DNA from 2 places in the Actinomadura verrucosospora genome. Region 2 is predicted to be linked to the other one. Evidence: riboswitches for the same ligand, from Rfam matches in the RefSeq annotation. Region 2 holds a riboswitch; the other holds the start of a gene.
What was found. Region 2 has a riboswitch for ZMP and ZTP ahead of ABD944_RS35285 (serine hydroxymethyltransferase). Riboswitches for the same ligand answer to the same signal wherever they lie in the genome.
Positions count from the first base shown of each region.

Region 1: linked by a shared signal. The riboswitch ahead of ABD944_RS15270 (bifunctional methylenetetrahydrofolate dehydrogenase/methenyltetrahydrofolate cyclohydrolase) and the one ahead of ABD944_RS35285 (serine hydroxymethyltransferase) in region 2 are both predicted to bind ZMP and ZTP.

Region 1 covers NZ_BAABEV010000011.1:133,491-140,121, forward strand. Annotated here, with positions in the region: gene purH (bifunctional phosphoribosylaminoimidazolecarboxamide formyltransferase/IMP cyclohydrolase) at 1-1,189, shown strand, start outside; gene ABD944_RS15255 (GAP family protein) at 1,477-2,103, shown strand; gene ABD944_RS15260 (hypothetical protein) at 2,245-2,421, shown strand; gene ABD944_RS15265 (GNAT family N-acetyltransferase) at 2,441-3,034, opposite strand; ZMP/ZTP riboswitch at 3,164-3,249, shown strand; gene ABD944_RS15270 (bifunctional methylenetetrahydrofolate dehydrogenase/methenyltetrahydrofolate cyclohydrolase) at 3,312-4,172, shown strand; gene ABD944_RS15275 (FHA domain-containing protein) at 4,374-5,105, opposite strand; gene ABD944_RS15280 (DUF3017 domain-containing protein) at 5,400-5,840, shown strand; gene ABD944_RS15285 (NADP-dependent isocitrate dehydrogenase) at 5,979-6,631, shown strand, end outside.
Region 2 covers NZ_BAABEV010000048.1:44,541-51,171, reverse strand. Annotated here, with positions in the region: gene ABD944_RS35295 (GNAT family N-acetyltransferase) at 42-1,106, shown strand; gene ABD944_RS35290 (class I SAM-dependent methyltransferase) at 1,090-1,875, shown strand; gene ABD944_RS35285 (serine hydroxymethyltransferase) at 1,879-3,150, opposite strand; ZMP/ZTP riboswitch at 3,204-3,290, opposite strand; partial or broken gene ABD944_RS42570 (DMT family transporter) at 3,395-4,228, opposite strand; gene ABD944_RS35275 (Lrp/AsnC family transcriptional regulator) at 4,338-4,829, opposite strand; gene ABD944_RS35270 (MFS transporter) at 4,907-6,154, opposite strand; gene bla (class A beta-lactamase) at 6,151-6,631, opposite strand, start outside.

The DNA.
Region 1 (6,631 bases), on a different contig from region 2:
CGACATCGGCGGGCCCACGATGGTCCGCGCCGCCGCGAAGAACCACGCGAGCGTCTCCGTCGTGGTGGACCCGTCCGCCTACGGGACGGTCCTGGACGCCGTGAACGCCGGCGGTTTCACCCTGGACGAGCGCCGCCGGCTCGCCGCGCGGGCGTTCGCGCACACCGCGTCCTACGACGTGGCCGTCGCGTCCTGGTTCGCCGGCGACTACGCGCCCGACGAGACCGCCGCCGAGACGCGGTGGCCCGACTTCCTCGGCGCCACCTGGGAGCGCTCGAACACCCTGCGGTACGGCGAGAACCCGCACCAGCGGGCCGCCCTGTACCGCTCGCCGGGCGAGAGCGGCCTGGCCGGGGCAGAGCAGCTCTACGGCAAGGAGATGTCCTACAACAACTACGTCGACACCGACGCCGCGCGCCGCGCCGCCTACGACTTCACCGAGCCGTGCGTCGCGATCATCAAGCACGCCAACCCGTGCGGCATCGCGGTCGGTGCGGACATCGCCGAGGCGCACCGCAGGGCGCACGCCTGCGACCCGGTGTCGGCGTACGGCGGCGTGATCGCGGCGAACCGGCCGGTCACCGCCGCGATGGCCCGCCAGGTCACCGAGAGCTTCGCCGAGGTGCTGGTCGCCCCGTCCTTCGAGGACGAGGCCGTGACGGTCCTGAAGGACCGCTTCAAGAACATCCGCCTGCTGGTCTGCCCGGACGCCCCGGCAAGCGGCGTCGAGTACCGGCGCGTCGACGGCGGCGTGCTCCTGCAGGACGTGGACCGCGTGGACGCCCCCGGCGACGACCCGTCCTCCTGGGAGCTCAAGACCGGCGCCGCCGCGGACGAGGCGACGCTGCGCGACCTGGCGTTCGCGTGGCGGGCGATCCGCTCGGTGAAGTCCAACGCGATCCTGCTGGCCGCGGACGGCGCCACCGTCGGCGTCGGCATGGGCCAGGTCAACCGGGTCGACTCCGCCAAGCTCGCCGTCGCGCGGGCCGGGCAGGAGCGGGCCGCGGCGTCGGTGGGCGCGTCCGACGCGTTCTTCCCGTTCCCGGACGGCCTGGAGGTGCTGGCCGAGGCGGGCGTCCGCGCGATCGTCGAGCCGGGCGGGTCCGTCAACGACGACAAGGTGATCGCCGCGGCGGAGAAGGCCGGCATCACCCTCTACTTCACCGGCGTCCGGCACTTCTTCCACTGAGGGGCCGCGAGGCGCGCCGTCCGCCGGGCGCGCCGGCGGGGAACGTCCCGCCGGCGCGCCTGCGCGCTTCCCGGCCCGTGCTGCCGCGGGGCGTCGCGTCCGCGCTCCCCAGACGCGGGTCAGCCGCGTCCCTGGCGCGGGCCATCGGGCGGACCGCGGGGCAGAAAAAAGGATCGGCTCCCGGTCAAGAACGCGTCGGCCGGCGGACCGAGCCCCGGTCGCTCCTCTAGCGTGAGCCCTGACGAGGGGCGTCTCCCGTGCGGCGGGAGCCACGGCGGGGAGGGGCCATGAGCTTTCAGGTGCTCCCGCTGGCCATCACGATGATGGCGGGTCCCCAGATCATGTCGGCGATCATCCTGGTGACGACCCCGAGGCCCGTGCGGGTCTCCCTGGCGTTCCTGGCGGGCGTGGCCATCTCGGCGAGCGCGGGCGTCGCCGCCGCGCGGGGCATCTTCGCGCTGGTGGGCAACAGCGTGGACATCGGCAAGCCGTCCGACGACAGCTCGGTCGGCAAGATCGTCCAGTATGTGCTGATCGCGCTGCTGCTGGCCGCCATCGTGCGCAACTACGTGAAACGGGCCACGATCGAACCGCCCAAGTGGCTCGGCTCGCTGATGAACGCCGGGCCGGGCCGGGCGTTCAAGACCGGGCTGCTGCTGATCATCCTGATGCCCTCCGACATCATCGTTATGCTCACGGTGGGGGCCAACCTGGAGCAGCACCACGAGGGCGCGGCGGAGGCCGCCGTCTTCGTCGGGGCCACCCTCCTGGTCGCGGCGCTGCCGCTGCTCGCCGTGCTGCTCTTCCACCGGCGCGCCGAGCGCGCCATGCCACGCGCGCGGGAGTGGATGACGAACAACAGCTGGATGGTCAACATCATCTGCTGTCTGATCTTCATCGCGATCATTCACTGACGGCGGCCCGCCCGGCGCCCTCGCGCGACCCGTTCCGCGGCGCGGGACCACACACGGCCGCCGGGCAGGTACCCTCAGGCTGCCGCGCCCCCCTGTGACCCTCCCTTGACCCCGGCGCGGGCGTTCCGTGGTGGAGGCAGGATGAATCTGCTGATGTCCCTCATGCTCGGCGTCGTCTACCAGGCCGACTTGCTGCTGATGGAGTCGCGCCAGGTGATCGGGCTGGTCGCCGCGTTCCTGGCCGCGGTGCTCGCCGCCCAGCTCGGCTGGCACGGCACCGACCGCCTCATCGGCTGGCGCCAGCGCTCCGAGGACTGAGCGCCCCGCCCACCGGCCGTCAGCGCAGTCTCGCGCGCAGGGCGCGTTCGGCGGCGGGCCAGTCGTCGTCCGTCATCGCGTAGACGGCGGTGTCGCGGATCGAGCCGTCCGCGCGGATCCGGTGCTTCCGGTGGACGCCCTCGAACGCCGCCCCGAGCCGCTCGATCGCCGCGCGCGACCGCTCGTTGCTGACGTGCGTGTGCCAGCCGACCCGGATCGCCCCCAGGTCGGCGAACGCGCGGCCCATGAGCAGCAGCTTCGCCTCGGTGTTGAGCCCCGTCCGGTGCCACCGCGCCCCGATCCACGTGTGGCCGATGCACAGGCCGCGGTCGGACGGGGAGATCTCGTAGTACGACGTCGTCCCGGCGACCTCCCCGGTCACCGCGTCGATCTGGACCCAGGGCAGGCGCAGCCCGCGCTCGCAGGCCGCCAGCGCCTGGTCGACCTGCGCGCGCATGTCGGCGACGCTCTCCGGCCGGCGCTGGCTCATCCACGTCCACAGGTCCGGGTCCTTGGACGCCTCGAACAGGCCCGGGGCGTGCTCGGCGGACAGCGGCTCCAGCCGCACGTACCGCCCGGTCAGGACGGGCCGCTCGAACCATTCCTCGTTCATGCGGAGCACGCTAGGACCCCGGGGGCGGCCTCCGGCAGAGCCACTCGGCGCCCTTTTCCGCAAGCCACTCGCGGGGGGCCTCCTCCACGGAGCCGCGGGGCCCGCCGTCTCCGGGCGGCCGGTTAGCATGGGGGCCTACGCGACTGGCGCGGTCAAGGTGGATCACCACCGGGGAGCGAACGACAGTCCGGACACCGCGCGCCTGGGTGGACGGGACCCATCCGGCCGGGCTGTGCGCCCGGGGCCCGGTCCCGCCGAGATCCACGCGGAGGAACGCATGACGGCACAGATTCTGGACGGCAAGGCCACGGCCGCCGAGATCCGCTCGAACCTCAAGGTCCGCGTCGAGGCGCTGCGCGAGCGCGGCGTCTCCGTCGGGCTCGGCACCGTCCTGGTCGGCGACGACCCCGGCAGCCACTCGTACGTGAACATGAAGCACCGCGACTGCGCCGAGGTCGGCATCGAGAGCATCCGCCGCGACCTGCCCGCCACCGCCTCGCAGGACGAGGTGGAGCGCGCCGTCGCCGAGCTGAACGCCGACCCCGCCTGCACCGGCTACATCGTCCAGCTGCCGCTCCCGAAGGGCCTCGACGAGCAGCGCGTGCTGGAGCGCATCGACCCCGTCAAGGACGCCGACGGCCTGCATCCGGTCAACCTCGGCCGGCTCGTCCTGATGCAGCCGGGCCCGCTGCCGTGCACGCCGAAGGGCATCGTCGAGCTGCTGCGACGCTTCGACGTCCCGCTGAAGGGGGCCGAGGTCACCGTCGTCGGCCGCGGCATCACCGTCGGCCGCTCCCTCGGCCTGCTGCTGACCCGCCGCACCGAGAACGCGACCGTCACCCTCTGCCACACCGCCACCCGCGACCTCGCCGAGCACACCCGCAAGGCCGACATCGTCGTGGCCGCGGCCGGGGTGCCCGGCCTCATCACCGCCGACATGGTCAAGCCCGGCGCCGCCGTCCTCGACGTGGGCGTGTCCCGCGTGGACGGCAAGCTCGCCGGGGACGTCGCCGCCGACGTCCGCGACGTCGCCGGCTGGGTCGCGCCCAACCCCGGCGGTGTCGGCCCGATGACCCGCGCCATGCTCCTCGCGAACGTCGTCGAGGCCGCCGAGCAGGCCACAGGGCAGGCCGTCTGACCACCAGCCCGACCGGCCGGCCCCGCCGGGCCGGCCGGGCACGGGCCGCGGACAGGCACGCTTCGGGGGCCGCCACCAGCACCTGGGTGGCGGCCCCCGCCGGCGAGTCCCTGGGCCGCGCCGTCACTTACGCGGCCGCATCGGGGGCTGAGCGATCGCCCTCCTGTCGCGCTGCCGGGGAGGGCGACCGCGGGTCTCACATCAGCTGGCCCTCCGTCCCGCGGCCGTGCTGTGCGCCGGACGGCCCGGGCCGTGCGCGTGGCCGGTGGCGCCCGGCCGGCGCGTCTCGGTGGTGCCGCGCACCCCGGGGACGCGCCCGTCCATCGGCGGACGGCCCTGCTGGGGCACGTGCACCGGCGGCAGCGGGCGGACGAGGCCCATCGCGATGACCTCGTTGGCGAGCCGGGTGCGCCGGTTGGCGCCCTCGGGGATCCGGAACTTCTGGTAGAGGCGCAGCAGGTGCTGCTTGACCGCGGCCTCCGTGACGACCAGCTCGCCGGCGATGTCGCGCGCCGTGGCCGGGGCCACGAACGCCTCGTCGGACAGTGCGGGCCGGCACAGCGAGGTCAGCACGTCGACCTCCCGGCGGGTGAGCTCGGGCGCGACGGCGCGCCGCAGTTCGACGTCCGGGTCGACCTCCTCACGGGGGATGCCCCCCAAGCGGCAGCGCGCCGTGCCGAAGCTCACGACGTCACCGTCCTCCAGCACACGGCGGGCGATCGGCCGGCCGTTGACGCGCGTCCCGTTGCGGGACAGGCCCATGTCCACCACGTAGACGTACGGGCCACGTCGGACGATCTCTGCGTGCAAACGGGACACAGACGGGTCGTCGAGGCGGATGTCCACTCCTCTCCCTCTCCCGACCGTCGTCACGTCGGGGCGCAGCGGCACCACCAGCCCGCTGTCCTCGATCCGCATGAACGGCCCCTCCACGGCAGTCCTCCCAGCTAGTTAGCGACCCCTGTCTGCCGGGTTACCCGGGTGCCATGCCGTCACACCCTCCTACTGGCGAGTAGGACCGATGGCGCAGGGGATTCCGGGCTCTCGGCCATCACCTTGAGCACATAGGTCCCATCCGCATTTCGGCGGCGTGTGACAAACCGGACGCTCCCCCCGCCGCCTCGCTTGCGTCTCCGCCCCGACTCATCTGCGTCCCCCCGCGGACCGCTCCCGCCGGAGGGGTGCGCGATGTCGTGCCGGGGCCCGATTGCCTATACCGTGAGGGCCATGAGCACCCAGGTGCACCGGCGCAGGCGCAAGGCGCCGCGTCGGAGGAGCGCCGCCCCGCACTGGCTCGCGCGGCTGCCGTACCTCCTCGTGCTCAGCGGCGTCGGCGCGGGGCTCACGCTGTGCGCCTTCAACTACTTCCGCAAGGGCTCGGGCCTGATGGCCGCCGCGCTGCTCATCGGCGCGCTGGCCCGGCTTCTGCTGCCCGAGTCGCAGCTCGGCCCGCTCGCCGTCCGGAGCCGGTCGGTCGACTGCTGGACGCTCGTGATCCTCGGCGAGATGGTCGCGTTCGTGTCGCTGAGCGTCCCGCCGATGAACAAGACCGGGCTCGTCCTCGCCGGCGCGTTCGGCGTGCTGATCGCGTTCACGATGATGGTGCGCGGGGCGCGGCTGCTCCTCGCCGGGCGCTCCTCCCGGACGGCCAAGGAGCCCCCGGGCTAGCGCGTCGCCGCAGGTCAGGCCGGAGGCGGCGGGTCCCAGGGCAAGGCCAGGTCTAGACCTCATGACCGCCTCGGCTAGCCTTGCCAGTTGAGCCTTACAAGGACTGCTGGCCAGGTGTAGGAAAGGGACAGCAACAGCATGCCCAAGATCAAAGTAGCGGGCCCGGTCGTCGAACTCGACGGCGACGAAATGACGCGGATCATCTGGAAATTCATCAAGGACCAGTTGATCCTGCCCTACCTCGATGTGGACCTGAAGTACTACGACCTGGGGATCGAGCACCGTGACGCCACGGACGACCAGGTCACCGTCGACGCCGCCAAGGCCATCCTGGAGCACGGCGTCGGTGTGAAGTGCGCGACCATCACCCCCGACGAGGCGCGCGTCGAGGAGTTCGGCCTGAAGAAGATGTGGCGGTCCCCGAACGGGACGATCCGCAACATCCTGGGCGGCGTGATCTTCCGTGAGCCGATCGTTGTCTCCAACATCCCGCGCCTGGTCCCCGGCTGGACGAAGCCGATCATCATCGGCCGCCACGCCCACGGCGACCAGTACAAGGCCACCGACTTCGTCGTGCCGGGCCCGGGCAAGGTGACGATCACCTACACCCCCGAGAACGGCGACGAGCCGATGGAGTTCGAGGTCGCCTCGTTCCCCGGCGGCGGCGTGGCCATGGGCATGTACAACTACGACGACTCGATCCGCGACTTCGCCCGGACGAGCATGCGGTACGCGCTGAGCCGCGGGATGCCGCTGTACATGTCGACGAAGAACACGATCCTCAAGGCCTA
Region 2 (6,631 bases):
CGGACACGAACGGGGCACCCGGCCCCCGGAGGGAACCTCCCATGCCGCTGCTGCGCATCCGCACCGAGATCGAGGACCGTCCCGGCCGCCTCGCCTCCCTCACGGCCGCGCTGGCCCAGCGCGGCGCCAACATCCTCGGGCTGTCGGTCCAGCTCGACGCCGACGGGGTGGTCGACGAGTTCATCGTCGACGTCCCGCGCGGCGGCCCGGACGCCCGCGCCCTCGCCGAGGCGCTGGGCGCGGCGGGCGGCACCCGCACCGCCGTCCTCCCCGCGCGCCCCCACGAGCTGGTGGACGAGCCGACCCGCGCCCTCGCCCTGGCGGCCCGGCTCCGGGCCGAGCCGCACGCGGTGCCCGAGATCCTCGGCGAGCTGCTGCGCGCCGACGAGGCACGCTGGGACGCCCCCGGCGACGAGGACCCCGACCACCGCGACCTCCTCGACCCGGTTCGCGGACGCTCGGTCCGGCTCCGGCGCGCCGGGCTGCCGTTCACCGCGACGGAGGCGGCGCGGGCCGACGCGCTGGTGCGGGCCGCGCTCCCGGCGGCGCCGCGCCCGTCGGCGTCCCGGCGGATCGCGCTGCGCGACGGGACGCAGGTGGTCGTCCGGCCGGTCGAGCCGCGCGACGGCGACGCCGTGCGGGCGCTGCACGAGCGCTGCTCGCTGGACAGCCGCCGGATGCGCTACTTCAGCCCCAAGCCGTACCCGCCGCGCCGGTCGTTCGAGGGGTTCTGCGATCCCGCGCGGGGCCTGACGCTGGTCGCCGAGGGCCCGGACGGGTCGCTGCTGGCGCTGGCGCACCTGGTCCTCGTCCGCGACCCGGGCGCGGCGGAGGTCGCGTTCCTGGTCGAGGACGCCTGGCAGGGCCGCGGGCTCGGCCGCGGCCTCGCCGGGCTGCTGCTCGCGCTGGCCCGGGACCGCGGCCTGGTGGAGGTGCGGGCGACCGCGCTGAGCGAGAACGCCCGGATGCGGCGGCTGCTGACCTCGCTCGGCGGGCGGACGCGGCGCACCGGGGACGCCGCGATCGTGGAGATCAGGCTGCGGCTGGACGGCCGTCCCGCCGAGCCGGGGGCGCTGGCAGGATGGGCGGGTGAGCGGCGTATATGACGATCCCTGGGCCTACGAGCTGGCGTGCTCGTTCCGCGACGTGCCGGCCGAGGTGGACGTCCTGCTCGGCTGGTGCGCCGAGCAGGGCCTCGCCCCCGCCACGGCGCTGGAGCTCGCCGCCGGGCCCGCCGAGCACGCCCGCGAGCTCGCCCGCCGCGGGCTGGCGGCGACGGCGCTCGACCTGAACCCGCGCATGTGCGCCTACGCGGCCCGCGAGGCCGAACGCGCCGGCGTCGGGCTGGAGGTCGTCGAGGGCGACATGACGCGGTTCGCGCTGGGCCGCCGGTTCGACCTCGTCGCGACCATGCTGGACTCCACGTCCCACCTCATGACGCTGGACGCGTTCGTGGCGCACCTGCGGTGCGCCGCCGCGCACCTGTCCCCCGGCGGCCTCTACGTCGTCGAGATGTCGCATCCCCGCGACCGGCTGGGCGACGACCCGAGCGTCACCACCGGCTGGACGGTCGAGCGGGACGGCGTCCGGGCGAGCGTGCGCTGGGGCGAGCCGTCCGACCGGCTGGACCCGGTCACCCAGATCGCCGACGACCGCGTCACGATGACCATCACCGGGCAGGGCGCGGAGCCGCGGGTCGTGCGCGACGTCGTGCCCTACCGGTTCTGGACCGCCACCGAGCTGGACGCCGCGATCCGCCTCGCCGGCGGGCTGGAGGCGGTCGCGCAGTACGGCGACTTCGGGGTCGGCGAGGGGGCGGTGCCCCTCGCCGACCCCGGGGCCTGGCGCATGATCACTCTGCTGCGCCCGCGCTGAGCGTCAGGGCGCGGACCGCCAGCCGGGCATCGGGAACGACGCGAGCAGGTCGCGAACCTGCCCGGCGACCCGGTCCAGCACCGCCTCGTCCTGCTTGGCGGCGGCCTGCACGACCTCGTCGATCCATGCGGCGAGCTGCGGCATGTGCTCCTCGCCGATCCCCCGGGTGGTGATCGCGGCGGTGCCGAGCCGCAGCCCGGACGGGTCGAAGGGCTTGCGCGGGTCGAACGGGACGGCGTTGTAGTTCAGCTCGATGCCGGCGCGGTCGAGGGCCTGCGCGGCGGGCTTGCCCGCGACGCCCTTGCCGGTCAGGTCGATGAGGATGAGGTGGTTGTCGGTGCCCCCGGAGATCAGGTCGTAGCCGCGGTCCAGCAGCGCGGCGGCCAGCGCCTTGGCGTTCGCGACCACCTGCCGCGCGTACCCGGCGAAGTCCGGCTGCGCCGCCTCCTTCAGCGCGACGGCGATCGCGGCCGTCGTGTGGTTGTGCGGCCCGCCCTGCAGGCCCGGGAAGACGGCCTTGTCGACCGCCTTCGCGTGCTCCGCCGTCGACAGGATCATGGCGCCGCGGGGGCCGCGCAGCGTCTTGTGCGTGGTGGTGGTGACGACGTCGGCGTGCCCGACCGGGGACGGGTGCGCGCCGCCGGCGACCAGGCCCGCGATGTGCGCGATGTCGGCCGCCAGGACCGCCCCGGCCTCCCGGGCGATCTCGGCGAACGCCGGGAAGTCGATCGTCCGCGGGACCGCGGTGCCGCCGCACCAGATCAGCTTCGGCCGCTCCTTGAGGGCGAGGTCGCGCACCTGGTCCATGTCGACGCGGCCGGTGTCGGCGCGCACGTCGTAGCGGACGGGGCGGAACCACTTGCCGGTGGCCGAAACCGACCAGCCGTGCGTCAGGTGGCCGCCCATCGGCAGCGACAGGCCCATGACCGGGTCGCCGGGCTCCAGGAACGCCATGTAGACGGCGAGGTTGGCGGGCGAGCCCGAGTAGGGCTGGACGTTGGCGTGCTCGGCGCCGAACACGCCCTTCGCCCGCTCGATGGCGAGCAGCTCGATGGGGTCGACGTTCTGCTGGCCCTCGTAGTAGCGCTTGCCCGCGTAGCCCTCGGAGTACTTGTTGGTCAGGACCGTGCCGGCGGCCTCCAGCACCGCCTCCGAGACGTAGTTCTCCGAGGCGATCAGGCGGATCTTCTCGTACTGGCGGCGGGCCTCGGCCTCCACCAGCGCGGCGATCTCGGGGTCCTGGCCCTGCAGATGGGGTACGGCCGGTTCGTGCATCGTGAGCCTCCGCGCTGCTCGCGCCGGGGCTTCGGGCACCCCGGCGAAGGGGACCCGTACACCCAGGCGCGCGGTGTGCGGACTACTTTCGCTCCCCGGTGGTCGTCTCCACCTTGACTGCGCCAGTCGCGTGGGCGCCATCATACCGGGCCGGCCCGCGCCGGCGGGGCGCGCGTGCGGGGACCGAGACCAGGAACAGCCCGCCCAGCAGCAGCAGCGACCCCGCCGCGACCGGCGCCGACATGCGCTCGCCGAGGACGGCCACGGCCAGGCCGGCGGCGACGAGCGGCTCGGCGAGGCTGAGCGTCCCGGCGGTCGCGGCCGTCACCCGGCCGAGGCCGGTGACGAAGAACATGTACGCGGCGGCGGTGGCGGCGATCCCGAGCCAGGCCACCAGGGCCGCCGAGCGCGGCGCGGCGAGGGCGGGCAGTTCCGGCAGCGTCCAGGGAAGCAGGGCCGCTCCCCCGGCCAGGAGCGTCACCGACACCGCTCCGGCCATCCCGGCCCCTCGCATCCCGCCGCCGTGACCCGTGCGCGTCTCGGCCGACACCAGCACCTTGGCCGAGACCGTGTAGACGCCGAAGCACGTGCCGCCGGCCAGGCTCAGCGCGATCCCGGCGGGGTCCGCGTGGACGGCCTCCCCCGGCACCATCAGCAGCGCCACGCCGCCGACCGCGCAGGCCGTCCCGGCCCACCAGCGGCGGCCGAGCCGGGCGCCCAGGACGAGCCGCTCGCAGAGGCCGGTGGAGACGGGCGCGAGCCCGAACACGACGGCGGTCGCGACGGCCGCGCCGGTCCGGTCGACCGCGCTGAAGAACGACGCCTGGAAGACGCCGGTCGCCGCCGAGGCCGCCGCGAGGGGCGGCCAGGTGCGCCTGGTCAGCGCCAGGAACGCGCGGCGGTCCGCCACGAGTACGAGGACGGCCAGGACGAGCCCGCCCGAGAGGATCCGGGCGCCGCCGACCGCGACCGGGTCCGCGGACGGACCCGCCAGCACCTGCGCCGGCCCGACCGTTCCCCAGAGCACGCCGGCGGCGAGCACCAGCAGCACACCGGATGTGTTGTTCCATCGGTCCATGCCGCCGAAGCTAGGCGAACATGCGGAACTCAGACCTTAGGACCGTCATTCGTTCGCTTCAAACGACCGAGGCCGTCATTCCTTCGCCGCTCACGGAGAACTGCATACCTCAGCTGTAGGGCGTTCGGCCTTCAGGCCGGTGGTCCGACGGAAGTTCGGACTGCTCGACCGGCTGCACGTAGTCGTACACGACGATCGTGCGGACGTCCACGTACTCCTTGCGGCGCGCCAGCCGGTCGAGGACGAAGTCGCGCAGGTACGCGGTGCTCGGCACCGCCACGTGGACGAGCAGGTCCTCGTTCCCGGTCACGACGAAGACCCCGATCGTCTCGGGCATCGAGGCCATGCTGTCGCGCGCGGACTCGATCGCCTCGCGCGACTGCGGCCGGATCCTGATCGAGATCAGCGCCTGCACGCCGCGTCCCAGCCGCTCCAGGTCGGCCGCCGCGTGGAACCCGGTGATGACGCCCCGCGAGCGCAGCGCCCGCGTCCGCTCCAGGGCCGTGGACGGCGCGATCCCCACCGCCTCCGCCAGCTCGCGGTTGGTCTGCCGCCCGTCCCGCTGCAGGCGCCGCAGGATCGCCTGGTCGACCGCGTCCATGTGGTCCCTCCCGAACTGCCCGGCGGACGCCGAACTCCCGCGCGGGAATCGCGCCCGGACGTCCCGTCCCCCGAAGATTATTCGCCGCGGGCCGGGCCCGCCACGGGGCCCGCCATGGTGTCCGCCGCGGTGCACGCCACCGCCAGGAGCGCGCAGGCGCCGACGCCGGTGAGGGCCCACGCCGCGCCCGCCGGGCCGAGGTCGAAGAGGCGGCCGATCACCAGGTCGCCCGCGAAGGAGAACATGCCGGCGCAGAACGCCAGTACGCCGTAGTAGGAGCCGAAGCACTCCGGCGGAGCGCGCCGGGCGGTCCGCTGGAAGACCGAGGGCTGGACGAGGCCGTTGGCGACGCCGTTGAGGACGGCCGCGAGCATCAGCGGGCCGGGTCGCGTGCCGTCCAGCGCCGCGAGGACGAAGAACCCGGCCGCGGCGCACAGCAGGCCGGTCCGCAGCACCCACGGCCGCTCGCCGCGGCGCCGGACGGCGACGAGGGGCTGGACCGCCGCCGCGACCATCGCCAGCAGGGAGAAGCTGAGCGTCGCCACCGCGGGCGTGAAGCCGAGGAGGGGCACGGCCGTCATGATGTGGGTGGCGAGCAGCGTTGTGGGCGCGGTCAGCAGCGCGAAGTAAAGGAACGCCCGATCGGCGAGCACCGCCCGCACGCCCGCGAGGACGTCGCGGGGACGCGCGGTCGTGCTTCTCCCGCCGGACCGGGGCACGAGAAGGAAGAGGACGCCGGCGACCACCCAGAGTGCGGCGGCCGCCCCCGTCAGGAGCGCGAACCCGGAGCCCGTGCCCAGAAGGAGGAGCCCCATCGGCGGGCCCGCGACCGTCGCCAGGTGCTGGGCGGCGACGTAGGCGGCGAAGCCGCCCGACCGGCCGGCGGGGCCGACGGACGCCAGCAGGCTGTGGCCTGCGGGGTTGTAGAGCGCCCCGCCGACCGCGATGGCGACGGCCGCGCAGAGCAGCGCCCCCACGCTACCGGCGAACCCGAGGCCCGCGAACCCCAGCGCGCGCACGGCGCAGGAGATCATTCCGGTCCGGCGCGCGCCGAGCAGGTCGGTGACCGCGCCGACCGGCAGGAGCAGCGCGAACTGCAGGCCCACCCGCACGCCGAGGACCAGGCCGACCGTGCCGGCCAGCAGCCCGAGGTCGTGCCGGAGGTGGGCGACGAGGTGCGCCATCACCGCGAAGAAGCCGAGGCTGGCGGCGAGCTGGATCGCCACGACCACCGCGACGACCCTGCGGTCGGACGGGTTCGCGGCGGGGGCGGGCGGTGGGCCGGGGGGCGCGGGGGCGGGCGCGGGGACGGAGACGGCGGTCACAGTCCTGCCCGGGACAGGTCCGAGACGACCAGCGCGGTGGCCTCCGCGATCAGGGCGTTCTTCGGCGGGGTGTCGTAGCCCGGGCGGTCGGACATGACGGCCACCATCAGCGGGGCGCCCCGGGGAGGCCGCACGACGGCGATGTCGTTGGCCCGGCCGTAGTCGCCGGTGCCGGTCTTACTGGCCGCCTTCCATCCCCGGGGCAGACCCGCCCTCACGCGCTGGGCTCCGACGGCCGTGGCGCTGCGTTCGAGCCAGCCGCGGACCAGAGCGCGCTTGCCGGGCTCCAGCGCGTCCCCGAGGACGATCGCGCGGTAGTCGGCGGCGATCGCCCGGGGGCTCGTGGTGTCGCGGGGGTCGTCCGGACGCACCCTGTTCAGCTCGGGCTCGTAGTCGTCCATGCGGCCGACGGTGTCGCCGAGGCCCCGCAGGTAGGCGGTCAGCCCCGAAGGTCCGCCGACGTCGCGCATCAGCAGG